Regions from separate parts of the Paenibacillus sp. 2KB_20 genome, predicted to be linked through region 2. Evidence: riboswitches for the same ligand, from Rfam matches in the RefSeq annotation. Region 2 holds a riboswitch; the other holds the start of a gene.

Region 1 (16,533 bases), on a different contig from region 2:
GTTTGAGTTTAGCCTCGGCTGAAAGCTTATAAATCCACTAATCTTCACAGCAAAAATCCCTTTCGTTGTGAACGAAAGGGATTTGCTTGCTCCATCAGTACGCAGGCGGAGGCGTGGTGTCGTTCGCGGCATTGCTGCCTGATTGAAACATCGACTGGATTTGATCGAGTAAAAACGGTGTCGCATCAATAATCCGTTCAAACAGATGGGTTTGATTGTCGAGCGGCACGATGTGCACTCCTTCTTTACCCACGACCAGGAAAGCAATCGGCCGAATGGACACGCCACCGCCGCTACCGCCGCCAAAAGGAAGGGCGCTGTGATCGTGATGCGTCCCGTTCGTGGTAGTTGAGTGTGTGCCTCCCGCCTCAACGTTGTAGTCGCTACCGCCGGCAGCGAAACCAAAAGCCACTTTACTGATTGGCAGGATAACGCTGCCGTCAGGCGTATTCACCGGGTCGCCTACAATCGTATTAACGTCCACCATTCCCTTGATGTTTTCCATAGCCGTTTGCATCAAGCCTTGAATAGGGTGTTCTGCCATGATCTAATTCCTCCTTTCACCTTTAACACGCGAACTATAAGTACCAGTCCAGCATACATAGCTTTTCCGCAGGAGATTTTCGCTATGCAGTTTAGCTCTGTGGAAATTTGCGGCGGACCGTTAAAGATTGGCACCACATCGATTTGGGGCATCTCTTCCATGATCAGGCGATACGACATCCATCCCAGAAGCGTATGCTTGATGCCATGCAGCAGCCCGGTCGCTACCGCTGTATCGGCCGCATGCTCAAGCGCAATCCGGGTTGACCAGCGCACATCCATGAGATGAACGGCCGCCATCGTCTTTCTCGTCCATTTTTTGAAACCTTTTGTAGACCACAATACCCGCGCATAGTCCCTGTATCGAATAGTTCTGCTTGAAGGATCCTCCTGCTCTTTCGAACGGAGGGGAATCCCCTGCTCTACGGGAACGGTTTCCTTCTTAAACTCGATCCCACCGTTTGCCAGGTGAAAGGGGACTTCATATTTCCGCGTAATCAATCCGAAGATCATTTTAATTTCCGCCAACAATTTATATTCATCTTTTCTTAGAACCACATCCAGCTTAATCGTTACCTTGGAGCTCAGCACAACGACCAGCAATACGATGAGGAGAACGACCAAACCGACCGCCAGAAAGATCCATACCCTCACGAAGTAACCCCCAAAACGTACTTAGTAAAATGTAATCCGCTTGGCTTAGTATGGCAAAAGTGCCCCCAAATGATGCGAAACGATTCCATGTCCCTGATTTCAAACTTTCGCAAGTGACATTAAAAAATCCCGGACGGTGGATTTCTCCACGCCCAGGATTCTATTACAGCCTATTGTGTTGTATAATGGCTAACTTTCCTCTACATCATCAAACGTAAGTTGACGACCATCAAGCTTATCGAACAACAGCTGCGTTTCCTCTTCCAAGTTATCATTATCCTCAAATTGCGACGGCTCCGGCAATTCCTTGATATTGGCAAGTCCGAAATATTCCAGGAAAGACTTGGTTGTTCCATACAAAATCGGTCTGCCAATCGCCTCGGCCCGTCCGACTTCCTCGATCAGTCCTTTGCTTACCAGCGTATGGATCGCCCGTTCGGCCTTGACGCCGCGGATGTCTTCAATCTCTACACGCGTAATCGGTTGACGATAGGCAACGATGGAGAGTGTTTCGAGTGCGGCTTGTGACAAGGAAGAACGGGAAGGCGAATACGCCAGGCGCTCAAAATACGGAGCATGTTCGGCCAGCGTAGCGATTTTGTAGCTCCCCGCAATCTGTACGATCTGAATCCCCCGCTCGTAACGCTCCCATTCTTCCTTCATGTCCTCAAGCGCTTCGCCAACCAGGCCATCCGACTGCTCGGTGATCTCAGCAATTTGCCTAACCGACAAGCCCTCTTCTCCCGACAGGAACAGAAGCCCCTCAATAATCGATTTCAGCTTCGGATAATCCATCAATGCGTCCTTCCCCTCTCCACTCCATGACGATATCTTCAAACAACTTCTCTTGGTAGCACAAAATTTGCTTCATTTTCATCAGTTCCAAAATGGCCAGGAAGGTTACCACGATTTCATGCCGTACCATCTCTTCGTGAAGCAGCTTGGAGAACAGGATCCTGCCTCCCGGCCCAACCTCCTCCAGGGCATCAATGACCTGACGAATCCGGTCCTTAACCGATATTTCATCCCGCTGAATGCGGGCATACGATGTGCGCTTGACTGCTTTGCTTAATGCTTTTTGAAAAGCAGCGATCAAATCCGAAATATGTAATCCTTGCACCGGATTCTCTTCCACTTCCGGCATGTAAGGCGTGAGGTCTTCGGCTTCCTTGGAATAAATTAAACTGCGTTCCCATTCCTTCTCATGCAAATGGCGGGCGATGCCTTTGTACTTGCGGTATTCGATCAGCTTGGCAATAAGCTCTGATCTCGGATCCATGTCATCTTCTTCATAAAAATCAAACTCGTCCATCTCGATAACCGGAGGCTTCGGAAGCAATAACTTGCTTTTTATAGACAGCAGCGTTGCAGCCATCACCAGAAACTCACTCGTAATCTCCAGCTCCAGCTCCTGCATGTTGTGCAAATAGGCCATGTATTGTTCGGTAATCTCGCTGACGGGAATATCCTGGATGTCGATTTCCGCTTTATCAATCAAATGCAGCAGCAGATCGAGCGGTCCTTCAAACGTTTCCAGCTTGTATAATACGGTCACGGTGAATCCTCCCGCCAAAAAATAAAATGCAGTGCTCTAAAAAAGAGCACTACATTAAATAAGCACTATTTTAGGCTTTTCGTCAAGTTCGCCATCTCGATGGCTGCCATCGCGGAATCCCAACCTTTATTGCCAGCCTTCGTTCCCGCACGCTCCACGGCTTGTTCGATATTCTCCGTCGTGACGACACCGAAAATCGTTGGTACACCGGTCTTCAGGTTAATTGCGGATACCCCCTTGGCCACTTCGTTGCACACATAATCATAGTGCGTGGTAGAGCCGCGAATGACGGTTCCCAAGGTGATGATTGCATCGTATTTGCCGCTTTCTGCCATTTTTTGGGCGATGAGCGGGATTTCAAACGCTCCCGGCACCCACGCGACATCCACTTCGTTCTCCTGTGCGCCGTGTCGCTTCAATGCGTCCAGTGCGCCGCTCAGCAGCTTGCTGGTGATGAACTCGTTGAAACGACCTACGACGATACCGTACTTTAATCCCTCGGATACTAATTTACCTTCAAATATAGTTGCCATGATGGAAAACTTCCTTTCGGTTTGGAGTTTATATAAGGTCAAACATGGGATTTGGGATAACATCGATGTGGTTGCCCGCTGCGCTGACGGCTGCTGCTTCCGATCGCTGTTAACTCCTGATTTCATGATCTATTTTCTGGAGGGAAGAAATCAGGATTTAAAGGCGACCGCTACCGCTTCTCCAGCAGCATTCCGTCCTCTTCGCTGGGTCGTTCCATGAGGCAAACCTCCCCACATGATTGACCTTTTGTTATGTGGTGATTAATTGGTGCTCTCGTTCTGCTCAATATCGTTGAATTTCAGCATATGTCCGAGCTTGGCTTGCTTGGTATGCAGGTAGCCCGTGTTATCCTCGTTCTCCGGCATTTGGATCGGAACGCGCTCGACCACCTCCAAGCCGTATCCTTCGAGGCCTTTGATTTTGCGTGGATTGTTTGTCAGCAACCGGATCTTTCTGATCCCCAAATCCTTCAGGATCTGGGCTCCGATGCCGTAATCACGCAGATCTGCCGCAAAGCCGAGCTTCAGGTTGGCGTCTACAGTGTCGAGTCCCTCTTCCTGGAGCTTGTAGGCTTTCAGTTTGTTGATTAAGCCGATGCCCCGCCCCTCCTGGCGCATGTAGAGAAGAACGCCTCTGCCCGCTTCATCGATTTGGCGGAGGGCCGCCTCGAATTGGGGACCGCAATCGCAGCGATGGGAGTGGAACACATCTCCCGTCAGGCACTCGGAATGCACGCGTACGAGGACAGGCTCATTCCCATCGATCTCCCCTTTTACCAAAGCTACATGCTCTTTATTGTCCACGTCGTTGGTGTAGGCAACCGCTTGAAACACGCCGAAATCGGTCGGCAACCGCACAGCTACCTCTCGCTGGACCAGCTTTTCTTTTTCATTGCGGTAATGAATCAGATCCTTGATGCTGATCAGCTTCAGATCATGCTTCTTCGCAATCTCCACAAGGTCCGGCAGCCGTGCCATTGTGCCGTCTTCCTTGATCACCTCGCAGATGACACCGGCCGGATAGGACCCGCTCAATCTGGCAAGATCGACAGCGGCCTCCGTATGCCCTGCCCGGCGCAGGACGCCTCCATCTTTTGCGATCAGTGGGAACATATGACCCGGTCTTCGGAAATCGGATGCAGATGCATTCGAATCCAAGATACCTTTGACGGTGATGGACCGCTCATAGGCCGAGATGCCTGTCGTGGTATCCTTATGATCAATGGAGACCGTAAAGGCCGTTCCATGATAATCCGTATTTTGGGTAACCATCGGTTTGAGGTCGAGCTCCTGAGCTCTGGCCTGCGTCATGGGCAAACATACCAACCCTCTGCCTTCGGTGATCATAAAATTAATGACCTCCGGAGTTGCCATATCAGCTAATGCGATAAAATCGCCCTCATTCTCACGGTCTTCATCGTCTACGACAATGACGACCTTGCCTTCCTTCAAATCGGTTAACGCCTCTTCGATTGTATGAAATGAAAAGCGCTCATCCATCGCTACTCCTCCTTCTTCTCATGGAGACTCTATGTGAAGCACTCGGCTTAGGCAAATCCATGCTCTGCAAGATAATCCCTGCTGATTCCCGGTTTTGTCCCGCCTCTGCTCCCGGCCCCTTCTGAGCCGTAATGCAGCAGGTGATCTACATATTTTCCCAAAATGTCGCATTCGATATTAATCGTATCGCCTGCTTTTTTATATGCCAGCACCGTCTCCGCCAGCGTGTGGGGGATGATGGATACCGTAAAGGAGGAATCTGTTGTTTTGACAACGGTCAAGCTGATTCCATCCAGTGTGACGGAGCCCTTCGGAATGATATATTTGAATACATCCCCACTCGCGGGCTCAATCTCGTATACCACGGCATTCTGATCTGCCTGCACATTCCGAATGACGCCGACGCCATCCACATGCCCCTGAACGATATGGCCTCCAAATCGACCTCCGGCCGCCATTGCCCGTTCCAGATTCACCTTTCCGCCTGGCTGCAGTTCCTTAAGGTTCGTATTTCTGTAGGTTTCCGGCATCACATCGACCGTAAATATTCCTTTGTCAATCGTTGTGGCTGTCAAGCAGACGCCATTAACGGATACGCTGTCCCCCAGCTTTAAATCATCCATGATCCGGCTAGCGGAAATGCTCAGCAGCATGGCTTCGCCTTTCCGTCCGATACGCCTCATTTCGCCGATCTCCTCAACCAATCCAGTAAACACAGGCTTCCCTCCTTTCTCCTTATTTCCAGACCGGAATCCCGGTGACATAAATATTGTCGCCCAGTCTTTCCGTCTCAAGTCCTGTCAGCATAATCGCTTGGTCCATCTGTTCATACCCGCTGAACATGTAACTTCCAGGTGCATCATACCCGCCGATAATCTTAGGGGCGATAAACTGGATGAGCCGATCCACCAGCTTTTGTTCCAGCATCGAGCCATTTAGAGTACCGCCACCTTCCAGCAAAATGGAGGCAATCCCCTTCTGTCCCAGCTTCGCCAGCGCAACCTTCAGATCCACACGTGGACCTGGCCCGCAGGGGATGACCTGAACGCCCAGCTCTTCCAGCCCGATCCGCTTCGTCTCATCGGCCTTCTCCGTCGTCAAGATCCACGTTGGCGCCAATCCGTCTGTCACGACATGGCTGTCGGGCGGGATTCGCAGGCTGGAATCCACGATGATCCTAATCGGATGCAAACCTTTCACGCCAAGTCTCGTTGTCAGGTTCGGATTATCCGCGATAACTGTTGACACGCCAACCATGATGCCTTGATGGCGATGACGCAGCGTATGCACAAGCTCTCTTGATTCTTCATTGGATATCCACTTGCTATCGCCGGTTTTTGATGCGATTTTTCCGTCCAGCGTGCTGGCTGTCTTTAACGTTACGAAGGGCTGACCCGTCGTAATGAACTTAATGAAGGTTTCGTTCAAGCGAAGCGCACGTTCCTTAAGGACACCGGTCTCAACCCGAATTCCCGCTGCGCGCAGCATTTGAATCCCTTTGCCCGCAACCAGAGGATTAGGGTCCTCGCAAGCAACAACCACTCGCTGAACACCCTCGGCAATCAGCCTCTCGCTGCAGGGCGGCGTCGTACCATAGTGACTGCAGGGCTCCAGTGTCACGTACACCGTACTTCCCGCCGCTTTGCTGCCAGCCATATTCAGGGCATGAACCTCAGCGTGCGGTGTTCCGCGCTCCAAATGTGTTCCCACCCCTGCAAGCGCGCCATCCTTAACAACGACACAGCCAACCACCGGATTTATCTCGGTTTGACCCTGAGCACGTTCAGCCAGGTCCAGCGCAAGTGACATATAGAATTCATCGTTGACGATATCCATGGTAAACATGCCCCTTTCCCAATGTTCACATAAAAAAGCCCTGCCAAAGATTCAGGGAATCCTTAACAGGGCTTGATAGGAGTTAATCATTGACACACTAAATAACCGTCATAAATGCAGGTTTTGCCTATAACAAACGACCCAAATCCGTTACCGGCGACATCCAATCATCGCGAGCACAGATTTGAATTGCATGTGAAAACCTGCACATAACGCATATCACGTTGTGTGCATAGACACAAATAGCACATGTTGCTTATGTGTCTCTCACTCCTTCTCCCATCCAGACTATACTGTCGGTCCCGGATTTTCACCAGGTCCACCGCATACGGTGTGTAACCAACACACGCGTATCCGGGTCACGGACTAAGACACAGCCATCTGCTTTCAAAAGCTCAATCACTGCGTTCATCACCGCCGGTAGGGAATTTCACCCTGCCCCGAAGGATAAAACATATGAAATTGTTTGATCTTATGAAGAATCTTATCACCACCTTTTGATAATTGCAAGAAAAAACAACTAACTTTTTTAAAGTTTATAACTTTATTCACCAATATGTGTATGGACTCCAGAAGGAGAATACTCCCCATAGAGAGAACAGTTTAGTAGGATAAACACGGGAACTAGATACAGTTAAAAAGGAGCGAGCTGGGATGAAAACTTCGCTGGACATTATCGTCCGTCCTACGGAAATCGACGTGAACGGACATGTAAACAACGCCAAATACCTGGAATATCTGGAGTGGGGCCGTGAGGAATGGTATGAAGCAGGAGGTCTTCAATATGATATGCTGAAACGGCTTGGCGTCCAGACCGTTACCGTCAATATCAACATCAATTACCGCAAGGAGTGCGGCCAAGGCGAACGGCTGACCATCGTGACCGAACCGCATTCTATGGGTCGTACGAGTTATGTGCTGCTTCAGAAGATTTACAACAAACAGGAAGAGCTTTGCGCGGATGCCGCCGTTACCAGTGTGGCGATGGATGTACATACTCGTAAAAGCCGGCCTGTTCCGGAAGAGCTTCGTCAATTATTTCCCGACCCTGCGTAACTCCTACCGGAATAACAATAAAAACAGGCTCACCCTTAAGAGTGAGCCTGTCCTGAACAGAAGCTATTTTTATGCTTCGTATACTTCTACTTTTTCCATTTTATCACGGCCTTTGAATGCATCCACGTACTCCATGCCCTCAACAACTTTACCGAACACCGTATGCTGTCCGTCCAAATGCGGCTGCGGCTCGTAGCATACATAGAACTGGCTTCCGCCCGTGTTGCGGCCAGCATGCGCCATGGCCAAGCTTCCACGCTCATGCTTGTTAGGGTTGATCTCGCAGTTGATGGTATAGCCAGGACCGCCTGTTCCCGTTCCCTGTGGGCAACCGCCTTGAGCTACGAACCCAGGGATTACGCGGTGGAATACAAGACCGTTATAAAACCCGGAGTTTGCCAATTTCTCAAAATTAGCTACCGTGTTCGGTGCATCATTCTCAAACAGATCCAGCACTACCTCTTTGCCGTTCTCCAATGTGATCTTTGCTTTTTTAGCCATATGTGTTATCTCCTTCCGTTATTAGAACGCTTCAATCGATTTTTTTACAATGCATTCTATAGTTTACTATGAATTGAGCCTCGAAGCAAAATGATCTTGTCCCGGTTTGCACATTCCATATCAAGTCCAAGGCATGCCAAAGAGCCCTGACCGCAGCCGGTGGCATTGGCGGGCCCTCTAGGATATTAGAGCCGTAAAACAAACATCCGTTTAGTTCGTTACGGTTTCTTTGGTTACACTTGCCGGCACTACATCGTGGCTGATGATGTCCGCGAGCGACTCGCGGCGTACCACCAGCTTGCTCTGTCCGTCCTTCACGAATACAACCGCAGGTTTACGGATCCGGTTATAGTTGCTAGCCATGGAATAGTTGTATGCGCCTGTGCAGGATACGGCCAGCAAATCGCCTGTTGCTACCTTCGGAAGCTCCAGATCCCAGATCAGCATGTCTCCGCTCTCACAGCACTTGCCGGCAATGGATACCGTTTCTTCCGGCTTCTCATTCGCCCGGTTCGCGAGCAGCGCTTCATATTTTGATTCGTACAGCGCCGGACGCGGGTTGTCCGTCATTCCGCCGTCTACAGCAACGTATTTACGGACCCCGGGAATATCTTTGCTTGTGCCCACCGTATAAAGGGTGGTGCCTGCTTCACCGACAATACTGCGCCCCGGCTCTACCCAAATTTCAGGGAGCGTGTTGTCAATGCCGGCGAAGTGGGTCTTCACCGCATCCGTAATCGCTTTTACGTAGTCGGATACATGAAGCGGAGTGTCCCCGTCCACATATCGGATTCCAAATCCGCCGCCAAGATTTACAACCTCGAACGTAATGCCGAGTCCCGCCTTGACTTTGGCTGCAAATTCTGCAACGCGTGAAACAGCCATCTGAAACCCTTCTACCTCAAAAATCTGGGAGCCGATATGGGAATGAATGCCCATCAAATGAATATTCGCTTGAGCCTCGGCAAGCTTTACCGCTTCATAAGCGGAGCCGTTGCCGATATCGAAGCCAAATTTCGAATCCGTTTGGCCTGTTGAGATATACTCATGCGTATGAGCCTCAACTCCCGGTGTCACGCGAAGCAAAATGTTGACCTTCCGGTTCTTCTCGGCAGCAATCGCTTGCAGCATATGCAGTTCAACTACGTTATCGACAACGAAACAGCCGATTTCCGCATCCAGCGCCATCTCAATCTCTTCCGGCGTTTTATTATTTCCGTGGAAATGAATCCGTTCCGCTGGGAATCCGGCCTCAAGTGCAGTGTACAGCTCTCCGTCGGAAACAACGTCAAGCGACATCCCTTCCTGGTCAGCCAATTGACACATAGCCATCACGCAAAACGCCTTACTGGCATACGCGACTTGGAACTTCAAACCGGACGCCTTGAAGGCATCGATGTATTCCCGGCAGCGATTACGGACCGACTGCTCGTCTACAATATATAGTGGTGTTCCATATTGAGCTTTTAAATCGGATGTGTCACACCCGCCGATTTCCAAATGCCCCTGATCGTTAATCTTGCTAGTACCGTGTAAAAACATGCTTACAATTCCTCCGATCCATTGATTCAAAATAGGGTAATCGAATAATTGTTCACAGTATAGCAGACAACGGAAGGTAATCAAAATGGATTTTTCAACACAACATTTGTGTTATTGTTAATGCTCGCCTCTCGGATTCATTTCAGGGCCCATCTTCGTGTTATCACGTGTTTTGTTGAGAGCCGGCCGTCTTCTTGACATAAGCAGCGGTTTGCGAAACAAAATTTCGCCCATCGCTTTTGCACTAAATGGTATAAACGGCCACAAATAAGATGAGTTATAGGAACGGTGGGTTGCCAGGAGCAGAATCAGAAGCGTCGTCCCGATGACAAAGCCTTTCACCGCGAACAAAGCTGTGGCGAGCAGCAGAATTAGTCTGACAATCCGGTTGGCAAGTCCCAGCTCATAACTCGGGGTCGCGTACATTCCAATGGACGCAACCGCCATATACAGGACGACCTCATTGACAAACAATCCGGTCTTAACAGCGATATCGCCGATCAAAATCGCAGCGATCAACCCCATCGCCGATGCAAGCGGTGTCGGTGTATGAACGGCAGCCAAACGGAGCAGATCCACGCCGAATTCAACGATCAGAAACTGCAGGATAATCGGAATTTTAGCGTTCTCATGCGGACCGATGATATCGAGTCCCGGCGGCTTCAGTTCAGGATGGACAACCAGCAGCATCCACAGCGGGAGCAGGAACATGGATGCAAAAATGCCTATAAAACGTATCCAACGGAGATAAGTCCCCATAAACGGAGTCTGGCGATTCTCCTCGGCATGCTGACAAAGATCCAAAAACGTAGTGGGCATAATCATCACACTCGGCGAAGTATCTACCATGATCACAATTCGGCCTTCGAGCAGATGGGAGGATACAACATCCGGCCGTTCGGAATATCTGACCAGCGGAAAAGGGTGCCAGCCTTTGTTCACAATAGCTTCCTCGAGCTGCTTATCACCGAGAGGAAGCCCCTCTAAATCCACTTCCTGGATTTTGCTGCGAATTGCCTCAACCTGGGTGCGGTCCGCGATGTCATCAATGAAAACCAGGCATACATCCGTTCTCGTCCGCCTTCCGACCTTCATGACCTCTACGTGCAGTCCCGGATCACGAACTCGTCTTCGCACCAGGTTCACGTTGGTAACGAGTGTCTCCGTAAACCCGTCCCTTGCGCCGCGAACCACGCGTTCCACCGCAGGCTCCTCGAGCCCACGCACAGGATATTTCCGGGTATCCAACAAAATGGCGGAATGCGCGTCTTCAATGAACAGCGCACATATACCGGAAAGCACTTCGTTAATCACTTTGCTTAGTCTTTTATCCTGCTCCACTTGGACATGTGGAATATAGCGGGTCATCATCTCGGTAAGTGCCTGGTTGCTCACATCCTCCGGTGTCAGGTACGTCAGCCTTGTCAATATATCTGTCACCACGACATCATTCGTGAAGCCGTTTAAGAAGAGAAGCCCTGCATTTCTGCCGGCAAAGTTCATTTCACGGAATACCACATCAAAAGAAACCCCAAGACCGATAACTTCCTTAAGCACTTTTTTCAGTTCACTCAGCTTCGCGGGGACATGGTCGGTTTGCTGCCAGTAGATGACGGATTCCTCAGTGCTGTTGGAGGTTTCCGCCTCTCTTTTCTCCTTCAGCTCTTGTTCCCCCAACGCTTTGATGGGAATGACCGGAATATCGCTATCCAGTTCGCCGCTATGTGTTGTTTTATCGTCCATAACCTACCTCCTAGCCATTACTATCACTTGCTGTAAACAAACCAATCGAACAGAGAGCCCGCCACCTTACCTGCCACCATGGCCATAAGAAGACCAAACAAATACCCCGTCAATCGGAGCCGCTTGGCCAGAATCGGCAATACGTTCAATACTTCCGTCAATGCAGCTGCCAGCATGCCGATGAATATCCCGCACATTAATCCGATCACGGTACTCACAACCGGTCCCAATGGAATGGACCATCTCCAGAAATCGGCCACCGTGCCGATGAAAGATCCCGCTATTAAAGCCCCTTCATACCAATGAACCCGGCTGTATGTTGCCGTCAGTTGGGACAATCTCGGGATGATGTCCAGCACGATGATGAGCGCTATGACTCCGCCGCCGACGGCGATGCCCCCTGCTACGCCAAGAAAACAGGTGAATATCCCTTGCAGAATGGACAATATCATGGTTCCTTACCTGTCGTATCGGCGCCGGCGTTCATTTTCCGATATTCTTCGGCGACCACGAACTGATCCAGATTTTCCTGATAGAGGTACATTTCCACCTCAAGCGGTGTCGGCTCTTCATTCCATTTTTTCTTGAACAAATGATTGAAGAACACCGTCATCCCAAATCCGAGCCCCAGCGAGTATGCAATCTGGAACAAATAGGGATGCTCGTCTCTTTTCCCCGTCACCATTTCAACGATTCGGATATGAACCTCAAGCATGTTAACATCGGCATGGAAGTTCATAATGGTCAGTGCGGAACCGAAAAACAAGAGCAGCCAAATGAGCGGGAACCACAACTTTGACCGCTTGCTCTCCGGACCGACAAGCTCCACCAAGGTATGATGGTTTCCCATCGGTTCGATATGGGCGCCAGGAATCAACGCTTGAATCCTCGGGATGATTTGAATCAGATCCATGACAAGGCGGTTGCCATCGAGATCCTTCGGCTGCGTAAGCGGCAGGGCTCTAAGCCGTCTCTCCCAGTCGGGATCGCAGACAATGAAGGCGACATCACCTAGTTTGACGGTCTGGTCTCTTGGTAACCGTATGCGGCTCCTTAGCTGCAGAAACACCGTCGGAGTGGGATTAACCTTCATCCGAAACACTCCTTTACTGCTAAATTACCGTTAGTATGGGAAATCTCTCTCCTTTCTACTCGGATTTACCATACTTTCTTATCCGCCAAACGACCAAAAGGTTTACTAAAAAATGAAAAAACGCCGTCCCCTAAGGGCGGCGTTAAGTTTGAGCAGACTTTCGAATAACGGCTGAGGCCCGCTACTGCGCGATCTCGTTCCGTATGCTCTGCAATATTTTTTTCTCAAGTCGCGATACCTGCACCTGGGATATGCCCAGCCGGCTGGCAACTTCCGACTGCGTCTGATCCCGGTAATACCGCAGATAAACTATGAGCCGCTCCCGTTCGGTCAAGCCTCCTATTGCTTCATTCAAGGCCAGCTTGTCGAACCAGCGTTCTTGCGATTCATCAGCTATCTGATCCATTAGCGTTATGGGATCCCCGTCATTTTCAAATACGGTCTCATGAATTGAGGTTGGCGGTTTATTCGCCTCCTGGGCAAACACCACTTCCTCGGGGGTTACCCCAAGCTCTTCGGCAACCTCTTTCACCGTTGGAAGACGATCGAGCTGCTTGGACAGCTCGTCCCGCTTCTTCCTGACTTTGTTGGCCATTTCCTTAAGCGATCGGCTGACCTTCAGGGTCCCGTCATCTCTTAAGAAACGCTGAATTTCTCCGATGATCATCGGTACGGCATAGGTCGAGAACTTTACGTCATAACTGAGATCGAACTTGTCCACGGATTTGAGGAGACCGATACAGCCGATCTGAAACAGATCATCAGGCTCATACCCCCGGTTCATAAACCGCTGAACGACAGACCAGACAAGACGAATATTACAGTTGACGAGCGTGTCCCGGGCGACATTATCCCCGCTTTGGCTAAGTGCAATGAGTCGTTTGACCTCCGCGTCGTCCAAATAAGTCTGCGAAGTTTTCTTCACATCGGCATCCATTTGTCCAACCCCTAATTATATAAAGCTTTCTTAGATTCGATCCTCTTTTTCATTTTGATCGACGTACCGTTGCCTGGTTCGCTGACCACTTCAAATTCGTCCATGAAATTTTCCATGATGGTGAATCCCATGCCGGATCGCTCCAGCTCTGGCTTTGATGTATAGAGCGGCTGCTTGGCCATTTCCAAGTCTTCGATCCCATGGCCGGAATCTTCAATGCACAGCGTAATCATATCCCCGTCTATGGAGGCTTCAATCTTGACAATCCCTTCCGAATCACTATCGTACCCGTGGATAATGCTGTTTGTGACCGCTTCAGAGACTACCGTTTTCAGATCACTCAGCTCATCCATGTTGGGATCCATCTGGGAGATGAACGCAGCCACGGCGACACGGGCAAAGGATTCGTTTTCCGACTTTGCGGCAAACTGCAGAGTCATAAAATTATGCTGTGCTCTTCCTTCACTCATGACACTACCTCCAAACCCGAGAGTGCCGTGCCCTCGTTCTCATATATCGGCATGATCTTGAACAGCCCCGACATTTCAAGCAAGCGGTAAACCTGCGGCTTGACATCGCATACCGCCATCTTTCCGCCCTTTTGCTTGATGAATTTATAGCGTCCCAGGATGACCCCAAGTCCTGAGCTGTCCATAAAGTCCAAGTCCTTTAAGCTCAGTACCAAGTGCTCTGTTTGACGTCTCTGAATAGCTTCATCCAGCTGCATCCGGACATGATCGGCCGTATGATGATCCAGTTCCCCGGACAGTCGGACGATCAGTACATGCCTGTGATGCTCCATATCAACATGCAGATTCATGTTTGCTCACTCTCCTCCCTGACATGAACAAAGATTTCTACATTTGAAAAAGACATTCCTGCATCCCGACAAAACTAGAAGAAAACTCCTATGAATCTACATGAAACAACTTGCCGGTTGTCCGCTTGAACAGCTTCCAGAACCCGGCCTTCTTCACCTCGACAGGAGATGTCAGCTCGAACTCCTTCACCACGCGTTCACCTTGATAGACGGTTAGCTTGCCGACAACTTGTCCGGCAGCTACCGGCGCCTTCAAATTCGGCTCCAGCTGGATTTCATGACGGATATCCGGACTTTTTACGCCCTTCTTAACCAGCACGCTGTAATCTTTATCCGCTTGAATCGAAATCTCGGGCACGGTTCCCTTCTGGACCTTCACGATACCCAACACTTCACCCGGTTTATAGATGGAATGCATCGAATACTGGGAAAAGGCATAGTCAAACATGCGAGAAACTTCATTGTTCCGCGTCTTCGTATCCGAAGCTCCCATAACTACAGCAACAGCGCGCAGTCCATCCCGTTTGGCCGTTGCCGACAGACAGAACTTGGCCTCTGATGTATATCCGGTTTTCAATCCGTCAGCGCCTGTGTAGAATCGAACCAGCTTATTCGTGTTGACCAGCCAGAACGGTTTGTCCGAATCTTTACGCAAATAATCTTGATAGGCGCCCGTATATTTGGTGATCTGGTCGTATTTCAGCAGCTCCCGGCTCATGACCGCAATGTCGTGGGCTGAAGTATAATGATTCTCAGCAGGAAGGCCGTTGCAGTTCACAAAATGTGTATCCTTCATTCCCAGCTCGGCTGCTTTCTCATTCATCAGCTTCACAAAGGCTTCCTCCGAGCCGGCAATTTTCTCCGCCACTGCGACGGAAGCATCATTGCCTGATGCCATGGCAATGCCTTTGAGCATCTCATCCACCGTCATTTCTTCACCAGGCTCAAGAAAGATCTGGGATCCGCCCATGGAGGCCGCATATTCGCTGGTACGCACCTTATCCGTCCACTGCAATTGCCCTTCGTCGATGGCCTCCATCGTAAGCAACATCGTCATGATCTTGGTGATGCTCGCCGGAGGCAGCTTATCATGGCTGTTTTTCTCGTAAATAATGGTTCCGGTATCCGCATCCAGCAATATAGCAGAACGAGCACCTGGTGCCAGTTCCTCTTGAGATGATCCTTCGCCGGGTTTGCTATTTTCTGCATAACTTGGTACAGCTACACTGGACAACCCTACAAATAGAACCAGAAATCCAGCTATTAACGCTTTTTTCACTTCCATCCCCTCCTGACATTCGTAATAGCATCCCGAAAAGAAACGGGTCTGATATTCATTGTCGTCAGGATGAAAACAAATTATTCCAGTTTTCAAGGAAATATTATCGCCCTAAACTTAAGGGAACGCAGAATAGCCCCACAAAGTGGAGCCTATTCTTCGATGCTTATTCCAAATACTTTGCGGGGACCCCAATACAATACCCCACAAAGTGGAGCTTACGCTTCGATGCTTATTCCAATTACTTTGCGGGGACCCCAATACCATACCCCACAAAGTGGAGCCTATGCTTCGATACTTATTCCAATTACTTTGCGGGGGCCCCAATACATATAAATGCGAATAGCTTCGCTGAAAACCTATACATTCTAGAATCTTAAGCAAAAAGACTGGACTCCGGCAGATTTACATCTGCAGGAGTCCAGTCCCCGTACTAGAATGATGTTACATTTTTGGGATAATGGCCATGACAAGCGCAAGGAATTTCTCCCGGACCTTCTCCGCTGTCTCCATAACCTCGTCATGGGATAGCGGTTGATCCAATATGCCGGCTGCCATGTTGCTGATGCAAGAGATGCCCAGCACTTCAAGGCCGGCATGTCTGGCCACAATGACCTCAGACACGGTGGACATACCAACCGCATCCGCACCTAGCGTACGCAGCATGACGATCTCGGCAGGTGTCTCATAGGTTGGTCCAAGCAGACCTGCATAGACGCCTTCTCTCAGCGCAACGCCTTGACCCACGGCAACTTCTTTTGCCAATTGGCGAAGCTGACGGCTGTAAGCCTGGGACATATCCGGGAATCGCACGCCCAGATCCGGATCATTCGGCCCGATTAACGGGTTGGTTCCTGTCATGTTCAGATGATCGGAGATCAGCATAAGGTCACCCGGCTCGAAGGACGTGTTGATGCCGCCGGCCGCATTGGTAACGAGCA
Region 2 (16,533 bases):
TGTCACCTGAATCTCCCCGGATTGGAAGCCGTGGCGAACCACAATCGTCCGTACGCCGTCCTTGTTTCCATTCTCTTTGTGCAGCGGAATCCGCAATTCTTCGAGGACGGATTTGACCTTCTCCACCGCTTCATTCACCTTCGGGTGCTGAATCGGGCAGCCGCTAATGTCCACAATCGTATGGCTGTCCGCTTCATAGAGCCCTGCGATCACTTCATGGCCCTTCCGTTTCAGCTGCAGCTGTGCTTTATTCCGGTAATCCCATGGGTGCTCCATGCCGAGAATCGGCTTAAACTTCACGTCGTCACGTCCTGCGTATCGGCTGAATGCTTCACGCACGATATCCGTCTTGGCATGCAACTGTCCCTCATAAGAGATATGCTGAATTTGGCATCCGCCGCAAATACCAAACACCGGGCAAGGAGGCTCAATACGGTGAGGCGAACGCTTCTCCACTTCTACCAGCTGTGCCTTAATAAATTTAGGCTGGACCTCTTTTACCTCGGCTTTGACGACTTCGTTCGTGATCGCTCCGTCAATAAACACTGCCTTGCGGCGGTAATAGCCGACTCCTTCGCCGTTGATCCCAAGCCGTTTGATCGTAACGACTATAATGTCACCGGCTTGCAGCTCATCTGCGTGCTCACGTCCAGATGAAGGCCTTGGCCCGCGTACTTCTTGCTTATGTTTATCGGATGGTTTCGCCTTCGAATACGATGAAGACAATAACGAATCCTTGTTCTTCCTATGTTCACGCTTAAAAGCCGGCTTGGCCCCAGCTTGGTTCGCTGCAGTCCGCTCACCCGGCTTATTCCCGTATGCCGTTGATTTGTTGTTTTTGGTTCCTTGTCCAGAACGTCGTTGTTCACTCATGCCTTGATTTCTCCATCCTTAATGGTATCGTGTCCAATATACCATGCCGAACCTGCGAATGCTAACGGGCCGTGTTCTTTTTCCCGATTTCATCGGTGTTCTTCTGCTTCCTTGGCGTCAACATCTTCACCGCGTAAAACCGCAAAAAAATATTTTTGCAATTCGGAAACCAGAGGTGATCCCCCGGCGTATAATTCCATTATCATACATTCTCATATGGAGGTATCTTTTATGTCGTTTTTCAACAAAATGCTAGCCAGTGTAGGAATTGGAGCAGCCCAGATCGATACGCATCTCGAGAAATCCTCCTATTATCCGGGTGAAGAGGTACGCGGCATTATTCACATTAAGGGAGGGAACGTAGAGCAGACAGTCGACCACATTTACTTGAAAGTGATGACGGAATATACCAAGGAAAGCGACGACAAGAAATACATAGAATCCTATACCCTTGCCAAAATCAATATCTCCAGCCGCCTCACGTTGAAGCCTGGCGATCAACAGGAAATACCATTCTCTTTTCCCCTGCCGTTAGAAACACCGCTCACCATTTCACGGCAGCCGGTATGGATCCATACCGGACTCGATATCGATAATGCCATCGATCCGAAGGATCGTGATTTCATCGACGTTGAACCGAAAGCGGACGCATCCGTTGTGTTTGACGCCGTGGAAGCCCTTGGCTTCAGCTTCAAAATAGCAACATGCGAATATCATCCTAGATTAGGCCGGGGTGTTCCATTTGTGCAAGAAATTGAATTTTATCCTGGCTCCTCCTATGCCGGCCATATCACAGAGCTTGAATTGATCCTCTATCCGGAGCAGGACGGCATTTCCGTTCTGGTCGAAGTCGACCGCAGAGGCAGAGGCGTTTCAGGCTGGCTCCAGCGATCACTCGATATGGATGAACAGCATTCCTGGGTAACCCTGGATCAACAGGATCTGGATCAAGGTCCATCCCACGTGGCCCAAATGCTTGACCGTGTCATCCACAGATCGATTTAATGAAAAATGGCCCGCAAGGCAGCTCACTTGCTCCCAAGTGACACTCCTGCGGGTCATTGTTTTTTAATGAATGATATCGCTTGTTAAATAAAATAATGCGGGTACTTCTCGCGTAAAATATCCTGCTCCACAACGACAAGACGCAGATGACGCTCCATCACGTTCATGGCCTGCTCCGCTTGTTTATGGACGATCAGCTGATATATTTCCTTATGCTGCGAGATGATATGCTCCCAGTTTGAATCCTTGGACAGGCGAAGCAGCCGCAGACGGTTGAAATGAATATTCAATTGCTGCAGCATCTTCCAGGTCCGTTCTTTGCCCGTACCCTCAAACAGAATTTGATGGAACTCCTCGTCCAGCTCAAACAGCTTATAGAAATTATGGTTGCCCGCGCATACGTCCTGAAGCGCAATATTGGTTTCCAGACGGAAACGGAACTCTTCGGGGAAAAACTCACAGGCGAGCGCCACGATTTCCTTCTCGATCTTCTCCCGGATAAACCGGCCTTCCTCAACATGCCTGAGATTAATACGGGATACGATTGTCCCGCTTTGCGGAATGATGTCGAGCAGTTCCTCCTCGGCAAGTTTCATGAACGCTTCCCGGACCGGCGTTCGGCTGACGTTCAATTCATCCGCAATTTCTTTTTCCGAGATTTTCGTACCCGGCTCCAGCTCCAGATGGAAAATCCGGTCCTTCAGTAGCTGATATGAATATTCCCTGGTAGAGCCTTTAATCTTTTGCTCTGTTGACATATATACGTTACCTCTTTCTCCTATGCTCTATGTTCTCTTTGCTTACGTTATCCTCCCTCTATATTACCTGAATCAAGGGCACGGACGGTATATCATGTACGGGAATCTTCGGAAAAAACTCTCGCAGCCGCTCCGCCACGCAGACCATACCGGGCTCCTCGCTGGCGGCATGGCCAAGCAGGAGCATGGACGGGTTTCGGCCTTGGGCCGCCGCATCGCCGATGTATTCGGGCGTCTCCCATTCCGGGCCTTCGCCGGCGATAAGAAGATCCAGCCGCTCATTCACACAAAGGGGAATGGCGTGCGTTCCGCCGCCCCGGTAGCCAACGGTTATGCCGATTCTGGAGCATGTTCCTCTTTGGTTCCCGATATAACGAAGATACGGAAGATTCAGCTTTCTTTTTATATCTTCCACAACATCCTGAACTGTCATTTCTCCGGGCAGTGTGACTACGGCCGCTGTCGGAAGGTACTTATCGATATATGGTTCCCAGTCCAGCGCCTGAACCAATCCCTGCGTAATCATGTCGGGAACGTACCTGTGAGGCGCATCATGAAACCGGTAAATCGTTAGATTGGCGGATTGGATCAGGTCTATTTTATCCTGGTGGACAGCACTTGCCTGCATCCCTTCCACTCCATCCTCATGGTGGCTGTAAAAGACCCCCTCATGGGTAATCACAAGGTTTGCTCCCGCTTGTATGGCTCTCTGTAAAACCGAATGCGAGGCGGCGAACGTGACGGCAATGCCATGAACGATGGCATCCGCGCTTCCAGCTACAACCCTGTCCACCGTGGATTCAAAGTATCCCTGTCCCGCCGGTTCTGTTAACCGGTCGATTACGTCTTGAACGGTCACACTCAAATTAGAACAACCTCCTTGTCGTCAACATTGCAGGAGCATCGTAACCGTCCGAAGTTGAAAACAGGCTGCCTTTCCAAAAAGAAACGACAGCCTGTTGATCCGTTAGTTATTGTTGCTCTTTATAATTTTTATAAGTCTTATTCGCAATCTCCAGGTATTGTCCCACGCCCTGGCTATCCAGCTCCTTCACGAACTTGTCGTACTCGGCGAGATCGCGGTCGCCCAGAATGAACTTCAGTGTGTTCTGATCCGTGTAGTCCTTCAGCGGCGTGCTCAAAAGCGTCACTCGCTCGCGTTCTTCGACCGAGTACGGAATCGGCGGCTCCGGCTTCACGACGGTTTTCGTTTCGCTCATGCTCTTCTGGAACTGCTGCTCTTCCTCGCTGAACATGGATTGAAGCAGCTCGGTTGTACCGCCGTATGCAAACACCCCGCCCGAGAAGCCATGCTCGATCCGCAGATCCTTCGTTCCCTTCGGATTCAGTCCGTTGTAGTTAATGTCGTCCATCAGCTTGCGTACGCCGCCTTCCTTGGTATACGTCACGCCTTCTACGCCCCACTTCGTAAATTCCTGTCCCTCATCGCTGTAATAGAGCCAGTCGATAAACTGCAGGATGGCTTTAAAGTGCTCACTCTCTTTCACCTTGGAAGAGATCATCACTCCGTTCTCGAGTCGGCTGCCGGACATCAGCTGGCCTGCCGGGCCGCGGGGAACCGTGATTTTGCTGATTGCATACTTGCCTTCGCCCAGCGTTTTGTCCATATCATTACGGTGCTGGACCACGGTCTGGGAGTTGCCGTTAATGATGAAGGATTTGCCGGTCACGAACTTTTGCACAGCCTGATCGTCATCCTGGGTAAAGCTCTCTTTGTCCAGCAATCCTTCATCCACCAGCTTGTGGAAGTAGGCCAGCATATCCTTATATTCATCCGTTACTGCCGTATACACAAATTCATCCGTGTCTTCCTCATACGTAAGTCCGCTGCCGTAACCCCATCCGCCTTTGGTGCCAAAGCCCGTAGCCGCGATGTTCAGCGTACTGTTGAATTTGAAGCGGTCGGAGAACGGCGTAACGTCCGGGTAATCCTGCTTCAGCTGCTTCATGGCCGTATACAGCTCATCCCAGGTGGTCGGAATCGCGATGTTATGCTTTTCGAAAATATCCGTACGCACGATCAGCGTATAGTCCGGCCACACCGCCTCATGCAAGCCAGGAAGCACATAATATTTCTTGTCCTCTTGGCGAAGTCCCTCCAGTTCGCTCTCCATATCCCATTTCTCGATCTTGGCCTTGAAATTCGGCATCAGATCAATGTAATCGCTAATCGGCAGAATTGCACCGGAAGCCACAAACGCGGATTCCTCCCCGGGGTAAGTCTTCGGAATGACCAGCGGAGCGTCACCGGAGCTGATCAGCAGACTGCGCTTTTGACTGTAATCACTCATCGGCACGATCGTCGGCTTCAAGGTCACGTTTGTCATTTCTTTTAGTTTAGCAAAAAGCATCCAGTCCTGCTTGTAAGGATAAGCTGGCTGGTCGCTGTAAAGGATGGACAAATCGAAGGGCTCCGTCGCCTTGAACGTATCGCCTACCGCGTAAGTTTCCATGGCGCCCTTATCTTGATTCTCGGCCTCTTTGCCGCCTGTTTTATCGGTACACGCCGCCAATACCGCAACAATCAACGATATTAATAAAGCTTTGCCAGCAAACGAACGAGGACTTTTTTTCATTTTCCTATTCCCCCCAAAATATCAATAATGGCCAATCGGATGGATAATCCTATTGCTTTACGGACCCAAGCATGATGCCGGTTACGAAATATCGCTGCACGAACGGGTAAATCGTCAATATCGGCAAAATGGTCAGTACCATGGTCACCGATTTGATATTGGCGGATATCTGCGTCAAGTTATCGGCAGAAGTGGCGCCTGCGGAAGTCACGCCTGTCGCGCCCGCTATCATGTTCCGCAAATAAATCGTGACCGGGAAGAGTTCCTTCTGATCCAGGTACAGAAAGGCCGGAAACCAGGAGTTCCAGTGCCCGACTGCATAGAAGAGGACCATGGTCGCGATCACCGCTTTGCTTAAGGGCAGCACGATCCGGAACAGCATGCCATAGGTGTTCAGGCCGTCAATGGCCGCGGCTTCCTCCAGCTCTTCCGGCATATTTTCAAAAAAGGATTTCATGATGAGCATATTGTAGATGCTGATAGCTCCCGGGATTACAATGGCCCAGATCGAGTTGCTGAAGCCGAGGCTGTTAATGAGCACATAGTTCGGGATCAGCCCTCCATTGAAGAACATCGTGAACACGGCAAACATCGTCAGAAACTTGCGGCCTACTAACCTTTTCTTGGATAAGGCGTAAGCAAAGATCGTTGTTAAGAACATGGATATCGCAGTGCCAACCACGCTATAAACGACGGTGTTTTTGTAATTCGTCCAGAACATGGCGTCTTTGGTCACGGTTTTGTAGGTATCGATATTGAAGCCTCTGGGAATTAAGTTCACCTTCCCTGAGTTGATGTACGACTCGCTGCTGAAGGATTGAGCAACCACGTTCAGGAAGGGGTACAGCGTGATGAAGACAACGAACAGCAGAATAATGGCATTGCACACTTTGAATGCCTTATAGGATCTTGATTCCTTCATATAGGCGCTCCCTCCTTACCATAAGCTTCGATCCGTCAGTCTTCGCGAGATCGCATTCACGGAGAAGACCAATATAAGTCCGATCACGGACTCGAACAATCCGATGGCTGTAGCATAACTGAAGTTGTTTGATACGAGACCGACCCGGTACAAGTAAGTCGAGATGACGTCGGCCGTCTCATAGATGACCGGATTGTACAGCAGCAATATTTTCTCGAACCCTACCGCGAGGAACGCTCCCATATTCAGGATCAGCAGCGTCACAATTGTCGGGAGGATACCCGGAATCGTGACAAACAGCGTTTGCTTCCAGCGGTTAGCCCCGTCGATCCTCGCCGCCTCGTACAGGGATTCATCAATCGTCGTTAATGCGGCCAGATACAGAATCGCGCCCCAGCCCATGCCCTGCCATATTTCCGAAGAGATATAGATCGTCCGGAACCACTCGGCGCGCTGCATGAAATTGATTCGTTCTCCATTAAAGAACTCAACAAGCGAGTTAACAGAGCCATTAACCGACGTCAATTGCAGGATCATCCCGGCAACGATCACGATGGACAAAAAGTGCGGGAGATAAGAAGCCGTCTGGACGAATTTCTTGAATCGCTTGCTCTTCACCTCATTCAGCAGCAGTGCAAAGATGATGGGAACCGGGAACGTAAAGAGCAAGGACAACGCACCAAGAAGCAGGGTGTTCTTGAACACGTTCCAGAACGCAGGGTCATGGACAAACATGTTGAAATAGTGGAGTCCTACCCATTTCTCCCCGTAGATGCTGCCTCCGGGCATAAATCGCCTGAAAGCGATCACGTTGCCAATCATCGGTCCGTATTTAAAAATGAGCAGGTACATAACCGGCAAAATCAACAGGGAATACAGCTGCCAATCCTTCCGGACCAGGGCAGCGACGGTTTTAAGTTTGGGTGTTTTCTTTGCTGTTTTCACTGCTGGCAAAGAATGATTTACAACTTTTGGCTCCATCGACGTTATTCACTCCATTCCGTATGGCCTCTTCTCATACCTCTTCATTCATGGAATACGGCCGTATTTCATTATCCATCTCCATTCAACTCTCGTTATGAAATCGCTTTCATTTATTGCGGCTATAAACAGGCTGCTACTGTTACGGCAGAATAATGGGTAATATCCGGCCTCTATTAATCCCCCCTCCAATGTTAAACGCTTACAATTATGTTCAAAAAATAGACTCCCGTATCTTGAACGTTTGACTGACAAAGTGAACCAGCGGCTTCTCCCACCTATGTAGAGAGTTATTTTCACCATACTAGTATAACTAGTATGGTAGTTAGTTTCATTTTAATGGACGTTTTCTACAATTTCAATACATTTTTTTCTCATGTATAAAATTCGATCCCATGCCTAAAAAAAAGCCGTGAGCGCATTCAGGCTATGGCCTGTTGCGTCACGGCTTTCGGATTCCATTCCTGCCTAGGTATTCATCATGCATAAAGGGCAGAAGTCTTCGCTTCTGCCCCTCGAGGTTTCCCCCTTGCCAGCTCAAGATTTACTTCAGCTCCGTCACGTTGCCGTCAATGCTGATACTCTTGATATCCATATCCCCCAGAAAAACAAGGTTATTCTTGCTGTCCAGATTATACAGCCATTGAAACCCTCTCATTGTCGTACTTGTCGAGCTAGCATGAAGGATCAGTTCTGATCCGTCCGCGGCGGTGACCTTAACCTCCGGCGTGTATTCCGGCAGTTTATCCAGCTCACCGTCCGTACGCTTGCCTTCGATGGCCACACCGATGGAAGATACGCTAATAGTGCTGAGAGACAGTGCTTCCTCACCCTCATCAATCGTCAGATTCAGGCTCTGCTCTCTTTGCTTGCCGGGAGAAATGGTGAATTTAACATCCCATGGCCCTTCGAAGGTATGGGTGTCGTCCGCTGCCGTGATTCGATCGGCTGTAATCCGTGCCTTTAACCCGTCGAGGTCACTCATCGCATCCATCTCAAATACGCCGACAAGCTTTTTGTTATCGTCAAGAAGCTGCTGCCCCACCATATAATTCACATTATGTTCCGTTTTCAGTTCAAGTCCGGGTATCGAAACACCCGCTGGGAATGGCGTACCATCCTCTTTCGTAAAGCTGACAACCAAATAGCCGCTGTTACCGACATATATGCCTTCTTCAACATTCATGGTCACCCCGGACACGGTATCACTTCCTTGTATGGGTGATCGCTCATCTTCCGCAATGGACGCGGATTGACCGAAGAACTGCTTCAAACTATCCATGTATTGGCTCGCAAAAGCGGTCGTGCTAAGTATCATAATCATCGCCGCAGCGATAACGATACTCGCTTTATATTTTTTTACTTTCCTGTTTTTAAACACCATCGTTTCCTCCTCTTGAATACGGTTCATCGCTCGGTTCTTGATTCGTTCCATACTGATCTGCTGCGTCAACTCGCGTTCCTCTTCCTCCGTAAGGAGGAGATTGTCCAGCTCCTGATTGTCGATATTGGCCATAATATCTACAATTCGCCGCTTCACTTGCCTCCATCCCCTTTCGCTATCGATTTGAAGCTTCACTCCTATAGACACGATCCTTATAGAAATCCTACGGATTCTCGGTTTCATAATGAATGCGCAGTTTGTCCCTTGCCCGGCGGATCCGAGCGGTGACGGCTTTCTCCTGCATATTCAGCCTGCTTGCAATATCGCGGACTTTCTCCAAGTAGAAGTACCTGCGGATGAATATTTCGCGATCCGGTTCGCCCATACCCTGCACCATGCCGCTTATCGTTTCCTTCTCCTGCCGGAGAATAGCCAATGCCTCCGCTGAGGGGCAAGAAACGGCATCATCTTCCAACTCGGATTCAATGACCCGCTGTCTTTTTCGTAAAACATTCAAAGTATGATTACGCGCGGCGATGGCCAGATAAGGCTTGAGACTATCTCCGCGCAGCATGATTGTGGACCCGTCTGTCCACAGCTTGACCAGCACGTCACCGGTGATTTCCTCCCATCCAGCAATGTCCGATCCTCCATGGACCCTCCCCCCTTTTATAACCATCTGTTTTGTTGAACCAAGCCATAGATCCGGTGCTACTATATAAGACACCTATAATTCCAAAAACCCTACACATCTTTCGAAAAAATGATCCCTTTGCAAGGGCGACAGGTCCATTGGGCAGCTTTGTAACGACAAAAAAGCCGATCCATTTCGGACCGGCATTTTTTGCAAACTTTTATGAAATTATTGTAATTGTGGAGAAGCTTCGGATTGCTGTCTGGAAATGATAAACAGTACGATCCAGATCAGCAGGAATCCCAGAAGCTGAGGACCTGTCACGATCTGCTGGAATACGATCCAGTTGATGAGCACGCCCACCATAGGAAAACTCAATTCCGCAAGTGTTGCCACGGAGGCTTTGGTCGTGGTTAACCCTTTATAATAAACCAGCAAACTCAGGAGACCCGGCAGCAATGCCTGACCGATCAGGTTCAGTGATACCAAGGCAAATGCCCCGGTATTCCAGGCCGGCATATTCCATGCTGCCCCCTCACTCCATGTAATGACGGTCAGGAGCGGCAGTGCCAGCACGAAACGCAGCGAGGTTACCGTCTCGTATTTCAGTTTGCCTACCATCAGGCGCCCCATGACCGTTGAACCGCCCCACAGGGCTGCCGCACCTAAGGACAAGAGGCTGCCAACTTGAATAAACTCGTTCCAATGGCCAATCGGAAGGGTTAGGCCAAAGGTCAGTAAATACGTGCCCGCCAAAGCGATAATGAGCAGTATCCCGAAATGGCGCGGAAGCTTCTCTTTCAGAAGTAAGCTGGCCAAAATGATGGCAAACAGCGGCTGAAGCTTCTGAAGCAGCAGGACGGCATTCAGATTGCCGCTCGACAGCCCCATCGTAAACAATACGGTAGCCAATGCCGAGCCGCCCCAGGATATAAACAGCAGCGCGCCGACATGATTCCAGCCAAGGCCTTTTAGTTCCTCGCGGTTCTTCCACAATACAGGGATTGCAATCAAGGATATAATGATGTGTTCAAGCAAAACGATCTGAGCCGAAGTCAGATTCTTGAGCAGAATGACCCGGAATAACGGGTCTACGCCCCACAGAGCGGCTCCCAAAACGACAAGCCAGAACCCTCCCTTAAAACGTCGACTTGCCTGTGCGTCGGAATCATAGGGTTTCATTTTGACCCCTGTATTCATATTACTCATCTTGCCCTCTCCTGTCTTGAATACGGAGGTCTTACTAGCAGAAAGCCCCCGCCATCGACATGTGTCGACGTATACGGGGGCTGATCAAATAAGCCTGCGTCGAATGGAAAATTTCCCATCTACGGCAAACTCATCTTTGATCTTCTCCCATCCGGACTTTACCGTCGGCCTTGGAATTGCACCAAGTCAGTCGCTGCATTCATGTTCGTGCCAGAACGCAGCGAGTCGCGGGCTGAGTTTCGTTCACGCCGGAACGAACCATCACCGCCGGTTAGGAATTTCACCTTACCCCGAAGATCCATATTCATGTTTTATTTTTGTCATGCATCCATACTAATTAACCGATAATCCCTATAAGCTTAGTTGATGAATTGAATTATAACATGAATCCTTTCATGTAAATACATCTATTTTCAAAATAAATGAAATTAGACTTAAATACAATGAAAAATCTCACGTTCAACCAAGACTTACTGAGAATTATACAGCAAGTATCGATTTGTTACCAGTATGATTTTTTGCCATTTTCCTTTTATGTTATATCGAATACCTTGAAGATGGACCGGGTACCGACTGCCCCAGCCTGGAGGCATAACAGATCGAGAGCTTCCTTGGTATTGAGGCTCATTCCGCCTGCTCGAGGCAACGCCATCGATAGATCTGTTGAACTGGCGGCGGTTTCACTCTCGAACTGCTTCGTCTCGCTTAATAGCATTTTGCTCCCATCCGGCCGAACCATATACTGACGCAAATAACCGCCTTCTCTAACGGTTACCATCTTTCCCTTGCCCTCTTCTTCCTTCTTGTTCTTCTGGAACAGCTGTTCAAACCCTTCTTGGGCTGGTTCGGCTTTCTTCGATTTCACAGGACTCCAGTATGTATATGCTGACTCAACGCGCATGAACTCACATCCTTATCCAATTGTTATTTTAACCCTTACTTCAATTATCGGATGCCTGAACACTTCTCTTTAATCGCTCACAAATGACTTAGATATAAAAAACCGCCCGAAAGGTTTCCGATCAACCTTAAGGACGGTCTTATAATTTCTAATGTATTCCCGCTTCGCTTAGTTCATGAACTTCAATGCTGCCAAAGTCCGCTTCAGAACAAGTGCTGCTTGTGCACGGGTAACCAAATCGAGTGCTCCGAAATTACCCTGATTATCACCCTGCACGATGCCTTGCTCAGTAAGACTGGCTACATGGGCAGCCGCCCAGACAGGGATGGATGCCTGATCTTTGAATTCATTACCAGCATTCGCGCCCTGGTATGGCAGGCTTGTCGGACTTACCGCTTCCATAGCCCGGGTAATCATCACAGCCATTTCTGCCCGGGTCATGCCGGCATTTGGTGAGAAAACACCATCTGTGCCGCCTTCGATCAAGCCGTAACGCAACGCTGCGCCGATCTCGCCGGCATACGCGGAGGCATCCTGGACATCCTTGAATGCTCCGCTCTCGATAACTGGACTAAGTCCCATCGCACGGACCAGCATAGCCGTAAACTCTGCTCGCGTGATTACCTTGCCCGGTGCGTACGAGTTAGCGTTAACTCCGTTCACGAGAAGCTTGGAAGCCATAGATTCGATTTCCGCTTTCGCCCAGTGTCCGTTTAGATCCGCAAAGGTTTTCTTGTACTGCAGCAGTGCATAAATGCCGTTTCCGGCATGCTTCACTTCGATGGCCGATTTACCGTTCCATGTCGTCGCTGCAGCCGGTACAAATCGGAAGGTTCCTGCATCGGCGTCATAGATTATAGCAGTGACCGAATTCGGAGCTGTTCCTGCCGGCAGCGGCAGGATGCGACTGACCACACGCTTCCCGAAATCCTTTACTTCTTGCTCTGCGCCCGGCACGCCAACCGCTACGCCAAACTGAAGTGCTCCATTCGCAGCCATCACGGCGCCCATGGAAGCTGCCTTGCTTGTCATAGCATCCACCACGCTGCTACCAGCCGGGGTCATGGATATTTTCACTTGGATGCTTCCGGAGCCTTGTACAGACTTCAAAGCCTCATCCAAATGCAGAGCCGTTACCGGAAGACGGAACGCTCCAAGTGCAGTCTCCAGCACCAGGGTCGTATTCGAATTCCGTTCCATCGCCTGCTTCAGACCTGCTGCCGAAAGGGATAGCTCAGCGGCACGGTTCAACTCAGGGGCCCGAATAATGAGTTCCTGCTGCCCGTTCGCAGACAATCCGGCAACTGCCTTCTTCCACGCCTCTTCCTTCACCGTAATGTGGTCCACAGCTCCACCTGCAGCGATTATTTTCAGATCCTTACCTGTCATTACGTTGGGCAATGATGTATTTCCACCCGTGGAAGGAGGGTTAGGCTGCGTTGTCGGCGGTGTTACAGAACCGCCTCCCGAACCGCCTGATCCTGAACCTGATCCCGGAGAGGAGCCGTCACCTGGATTCACCGGTTTCTTCTGCTCGGTAATTCGTCCCTCGACCTTCGGCGAGACCTTTCCGCCAAGCTTGGTCACGTATTCCATGAAGATTTCATAATCCGGATAACCCAGATCCTCGTTATATTTCCCTTCGGCAATCGCTTCGGCAAAGGATTTATATCCGTCCCCGCCCTTGGCCACAAAACTGTTCGTTGCCATCCGGTACGTTTCGGTCAATACCAGGGGTTTATAGCTTCCGCCCTTCATAATCTGTACATCGTACACTTTATTTCCTGCCGGAGCGCTAGGATCCCATTTGAATTTCATCCCGGCGATTTGCGGGAATTTCCCCGGCAGATCGGCCAATTTCGCACCGCTAATTCCGTTTTCCAATCCGTCCTTCAGCTGCTGTCCTGTGACGTCCATGACAAACAGCGTGTTTCCGAAAGGCATCACCGTGCGCAGCTCGCCCATCGTGATTTCACCTTCATCAATAGCGGCGCGAATACCCCCTCCATTGGTGAGGGCAATATCGGCGTTCTTAAGCTCCTTGGCTTTTGCCAGCATGCCATCCGCAATTAGATTGCCGAGATTCGTTTCCTTGGAGCGGACATTCTCGCGCTTACCGTCCAGCAGAACATCTGCTATACCGACTACCTGCTTCATGAGCTCTTCTAATTCGGCATTATAAGGGGCCAGCATATCCTTGGCCTGCTTGTCTTCTGCCACACTGCTATCCACCGGAATCAGCTTGCCGCCGAGCTCGCCTTCTCCGACGAGGACCTTGCCTTCCTTGTCAAATTGCAAGTCGACCCGGCCGAGGTATTTCCCCCATTCATTCGCTTGCACGATGACGGTTGGTGTTCCGTGTTCATTGTCCGTCACCACTTCCGGTGCATTGAGCGTCGTATGGGTATGGCCTCCAACAATGAGGTCGATGCCTTCAACCGCTTCGGCAAGCGCCTGATCTTTGGCGTAGCCCAGATGCGACAGACCGATGATGATGTTAAGTCCTTCCTGCTCCATCGCCTCCACTGTTGCACGAGCTGAGGTTACCGCCTCGTTGAATACCACATCTTTGCCCGGGCTGGACGTCTCGGCTGTATCTTCAGTGGTTAAGCCGAATACCCCGACCTTCTGGCCGTCAACTAGTAATGTCACATATGGATATACCCCGCTATTTGCCGTCGTCTTAGGCTGATCGGTATCGATCACCGCCGGCTTACGGATCAGGTGCGAAATGTTAGCATCCTGACTAAGATCCACATTCGCGCTGACGAGCGGGAATTGTGCCTTGCTTACGAAATCTGCTAGCGTCTTGGTGCCTTGATCGAATTCATGGTTACCGAACGTCATCGCGTCATAACCCATATAGTTCATGAAGGCCAGATCGGCCAATCCAAACCATTTGGTAAAATACAGATCGCCGGAAAATACATCCCCTGCATCCAGCAGCAGGCTGTTTCCGCCCTCGCTGCGGACCTGCTTAACCAGCGCAGCCCTTCTGGCGACTTCGGACAGATGCGCATGCGTATCGTTCGTATGCATAACCGTTAATTTCCATGGATCTCCTTCCGGCGAACCATCCGTTACCTTAACCGGTACTTCCGCTGATCCATAGCCATCCTTGCTCAGAACGGTGATCACGGCTTCACCTACGGATACCGGTGCAACCAGACCGTTCGGATCTACGGTAACTACCGTTTCATCAGAGGAACTCCAGGCCAGCTCGCTGGATCCGCCCTGAGCGGGATCAACGCTCGCTTGCAATTGTACCGGGGAACCGCCCGGATTCAGCGTGAGCGAAGAGTGATCCAACGTAATTTTGGTCACCTGAAGCTCCAGCAGTGCCACCGTTCCGCTGACCTCATTCGCAACCAGCAGCAGCGGGCGTCCTGTCTTGCTGTCTGCGGCCGGAATAAAGTCCAGTCCCTCCGGGCCGGAATCCGATGCAATCCCTCCGTTAAAATCCCGTGTATTGATGTAGTTCAGAAACGCCGGATCGGATGGGTTCGTCACATCATACGTCATTACCCCGCCAATGCGCTCCAAGCCGACAAAAGCCAGCATCTTCTGTCCTACCTTACCCACCGTTACATATTCGGGCTCTGGTCCTTTCTTGGAGCTGCGGCTGTCCAGATCGGTTTTGTCATTGCTGGCATTGAAATGATTCGGTAAACGCTCGGCTGTAATCTTCTCAAAATCACTGCCGCTGTCATACACCTGGGACATATCGGCTGCATTCCATATGGAGAATGAACGACCTCCGTACAGGTACAGTCCCTCATTGCCCATATCGCTGGCAACTTCAACCTTATCGTAGGTGGTTCCTTTGTCTGCCAGAAATTGTGCTGCCGGAGACAACGGATTCAAATTAGGTTTCATTTTGCCAATGTTACTTTCATTGCTTCGCTCATCCCAGCCTGTTGCGTCCCCTTCATTCGCGGACAGAATGTACTGCTGTCCATTCACGCTATAGGTCGCGATTCCGTCAGGCATATACATTCCGTAAAAAGGAACGTTCTCAAACTTGATTTGTCCATCCTTCAGAAGGTCAAGCTGATTCTCTGGTTGATTGAAGTCCTTATACCCGAGTCCCTTAACCGCTTGAATACGCTTCGCGGCGATATCGACCACGGCGATCGCATTATTCTCCTGCAAGGCGACGTATGCCGTCTGCTCATCTTCGGACAACGAGATGTACTCGGGCTCAAGATCATGAACAGCATCGTCCTTGTTTCCGGTGCTGCGAATTTGCCCGTCCGCTTCCACAGGTCCGCGAATATGTACCTGATCGTCCATGATCGACGGGTCATCAAACTTCAGATAACTTACTTCGCCCGATAGGGTGTCGATAATCGTAATGCTTCCTTCCGGATCAGAAGCAGTCTCTGTACGAGGCTCGCCTTCATCCGCTGTCAGGATATAACGGCCATCGGAAGTATACTTGACCATGTCCGGCTGGATGCCGGTTTCATAAGATCCGATCAAACCGCCGTCATAGTCGAGTACCAGAACCTTGCCGGCTTTTGCATGATCCTGCTCCTGAACAGCGACCACCACCTGCTTCGTCTTGGTGTTGATATCCACGCTGGTCAGGTCCCCATACAGAAAACCGCCCGTGCTTGCCAAGTCTTCCACATTGATCTGCTTGTCCTTCAGCAAGCTGCCGTCAGCGCCAAGTGACACGATTTCGAGACTAGCCGGCTGAGTTGAACCATTGACCAGATAGAGCTTCCCGTTATCCTTGTTGTATTTTACAATTTCCGCAACGCCGCCATCCTTATTGGAGGTCCCTACAGAATAATGCCCGATCATCTTCATGGCTAACTTGTCAGCCACCGGATCAGGCCGTTTCCCCAATACTTGCAATTTCACAGTCGATTGAGCCGTAGCAGGTATGGCTGCACTATCTTGTACCGTTACCTCAACCGTATATTCGCCCTCTTGTCCAGCAGCAGGCGTACCCGTAATAGATCCTGTATCAGACATAATGTCCAAGCCTGCCGGTAAACCCGTCGCCGAGAACGTATACGGTGCTTGTCCGCCATACACATCAACGGTTACCGTATATGCTTCTTCTGCATGAGCATCCGGAAAAATTTTATCGGTAATGCCGAAATGAACGGCAGCGACAGTTGCATCTTGTGATGCTGTCTCCATGCTTGCCGTCCGGAGTATCTCCTGTCCCTCTTCAGCCATCACGGTGCCCGCCGAAAATAGAGAGGCCATCGCGATTTCCGCCGCCATTAACAGCGAGACTACTTTCATGCTTTTA

What was found. A riboswitch is a leader RNA that binds a small molecule or an ion and turns the genes downstream of it on or off. The one in region 2 is predicted to bind FMN.
Region 1: another riboswitch for FMN. It lies ahead of ribD (bifunctional diaminohydroxyphosphoribosylaminopyrimidine deaminase/5-amino-6-(5-phosphoribosylamino)uracil reductase RibD); the one in region 2 lies ahead of AB4124_RS15180 (DMT family transporter).

The regions. Positions count from the first base shown of each region.
Region 1 is NZ_JBFRHH010000003.1:115,886-132,418, forward strand. It holds gene ytfJ (GerW family sporulation protein) at 95-544, opposite strand; gene AB4124_RS09845 (DUF2953 domain-containing protein) at 517-1,197, opposite strand; gene scpB (SMC-Scp complex subunit ScpB) at 1,387-1,992, opposite strand; gene AB4124_RS09855 (segregation and condensation protein A) at 1,961-2,752, opposite strand; gene ribH (6,7-dimethyl-8-ribityllumazine synthase) at 2,818-3,285, opposite strand; gene AB4124_RS09865 (bifunctional 3,4-dihydroxy-2-butanone-4-phosphate synthase/GTP cyclohydrolase II) at 3,547-4,785, opposite strand; gene ribE (riboflavin synthase) at 4,833-5,501, opposite strand; gene ribD (bifunctional diaminohydroxyphosphoribosylaminopyrimidine deaminase/5-amino-6-(5-phosphoribosylamino)uracil reductase RibD) at 5,521-6,621, opposite strand; FMN riboswitch at 6,889-7,073, opposite strand; gene AB4124_RS09880 (acyl-CoA thioesterase) at 7,276-7,677, shown strand; gene AB4124_RS09885 (peptidylprolyl isomerase) at 7,747-8,178, opposite strand; gene lysA (diaminopimelate decarboxylase) at 8,389-9,720, opposite strand; gene AB4124_RS09895 (spore germination protein) at 9,838-11,463, opposite strand; gene AB4124_RS09900 (stage V sporulation protein AB) at 11,487-11,915, opposite strand; gene AB4124_RS09905 (stage V sporulation protein AA) at 11,912-12,556, opposite strand; gene sigF (RNA polymerase sporulation sigma factor SigF) at 12,738-13,493, opposite strand; gene spoIIAB (anti-sigma F factor) at 13,505-13,963, opposite strand; gene spoIIAA (anti-sigma F factor antagonist) at 13,960-14,313, opposite strand; gene AB4124_RS09925 (D-alanyl-D-alanine carboxypeptidase family protein) at 14,402-15,592, opposite strand; gene AB4124_RS09930 (purine-nucleoside phosphorylase) at 16,037-16,533, opposite strand, start outside.
Region 2 is NZ_JBFRHH010000005.1:102,063-118,595, forward strand. It holds gene rlmD (23S rRNA (uracil(1939)-C(5))-methyltransferase RlmD) at 1-873, opposite strand, end outside; gene AB4124_RS15140 (sporulation protein) at 1,105-1,878, shown strand; gene AB4124_RS15145 (GntR family transcriptional regulator) at 1,962-2,636, opposite strand; gene AB4124_RS15150 (Nif3-like dinuclear metal center hexameric protein) at 2,695-3,501, opposite strand; gene AB4124_RS15155 (ABC transporter substrate-binding protein) at 3,608-5,233, opposite strand; gene AB4124_RS15160 (carbohydrate ABC transporter permease) at 5,283-6,155, opposite strand; gene AB4124_RS15165 (ABC transporter permease) at 6,171-7,136, opposite strand; gene AB4124_RS15170 (hypothetical protein) at 7,681-8,676, opposite strand; gene AB4124_RS15175 (RNA polymerase sigma factor) at 8,744-9,247, opposite strand; gene AB4124_RS15180 (DMT family transporter) at 9,383-10,363, opposite strand; FMN riboswitch at 10,499-10,665, opposite strand; gene AB4124_RS15185 (hypothetical protein) at 10,896-11,264, opposite strand; gene AB4124_RS15190 (choice-of-anchor I family protein) at 11,433-16,533, opposite strand, start outside.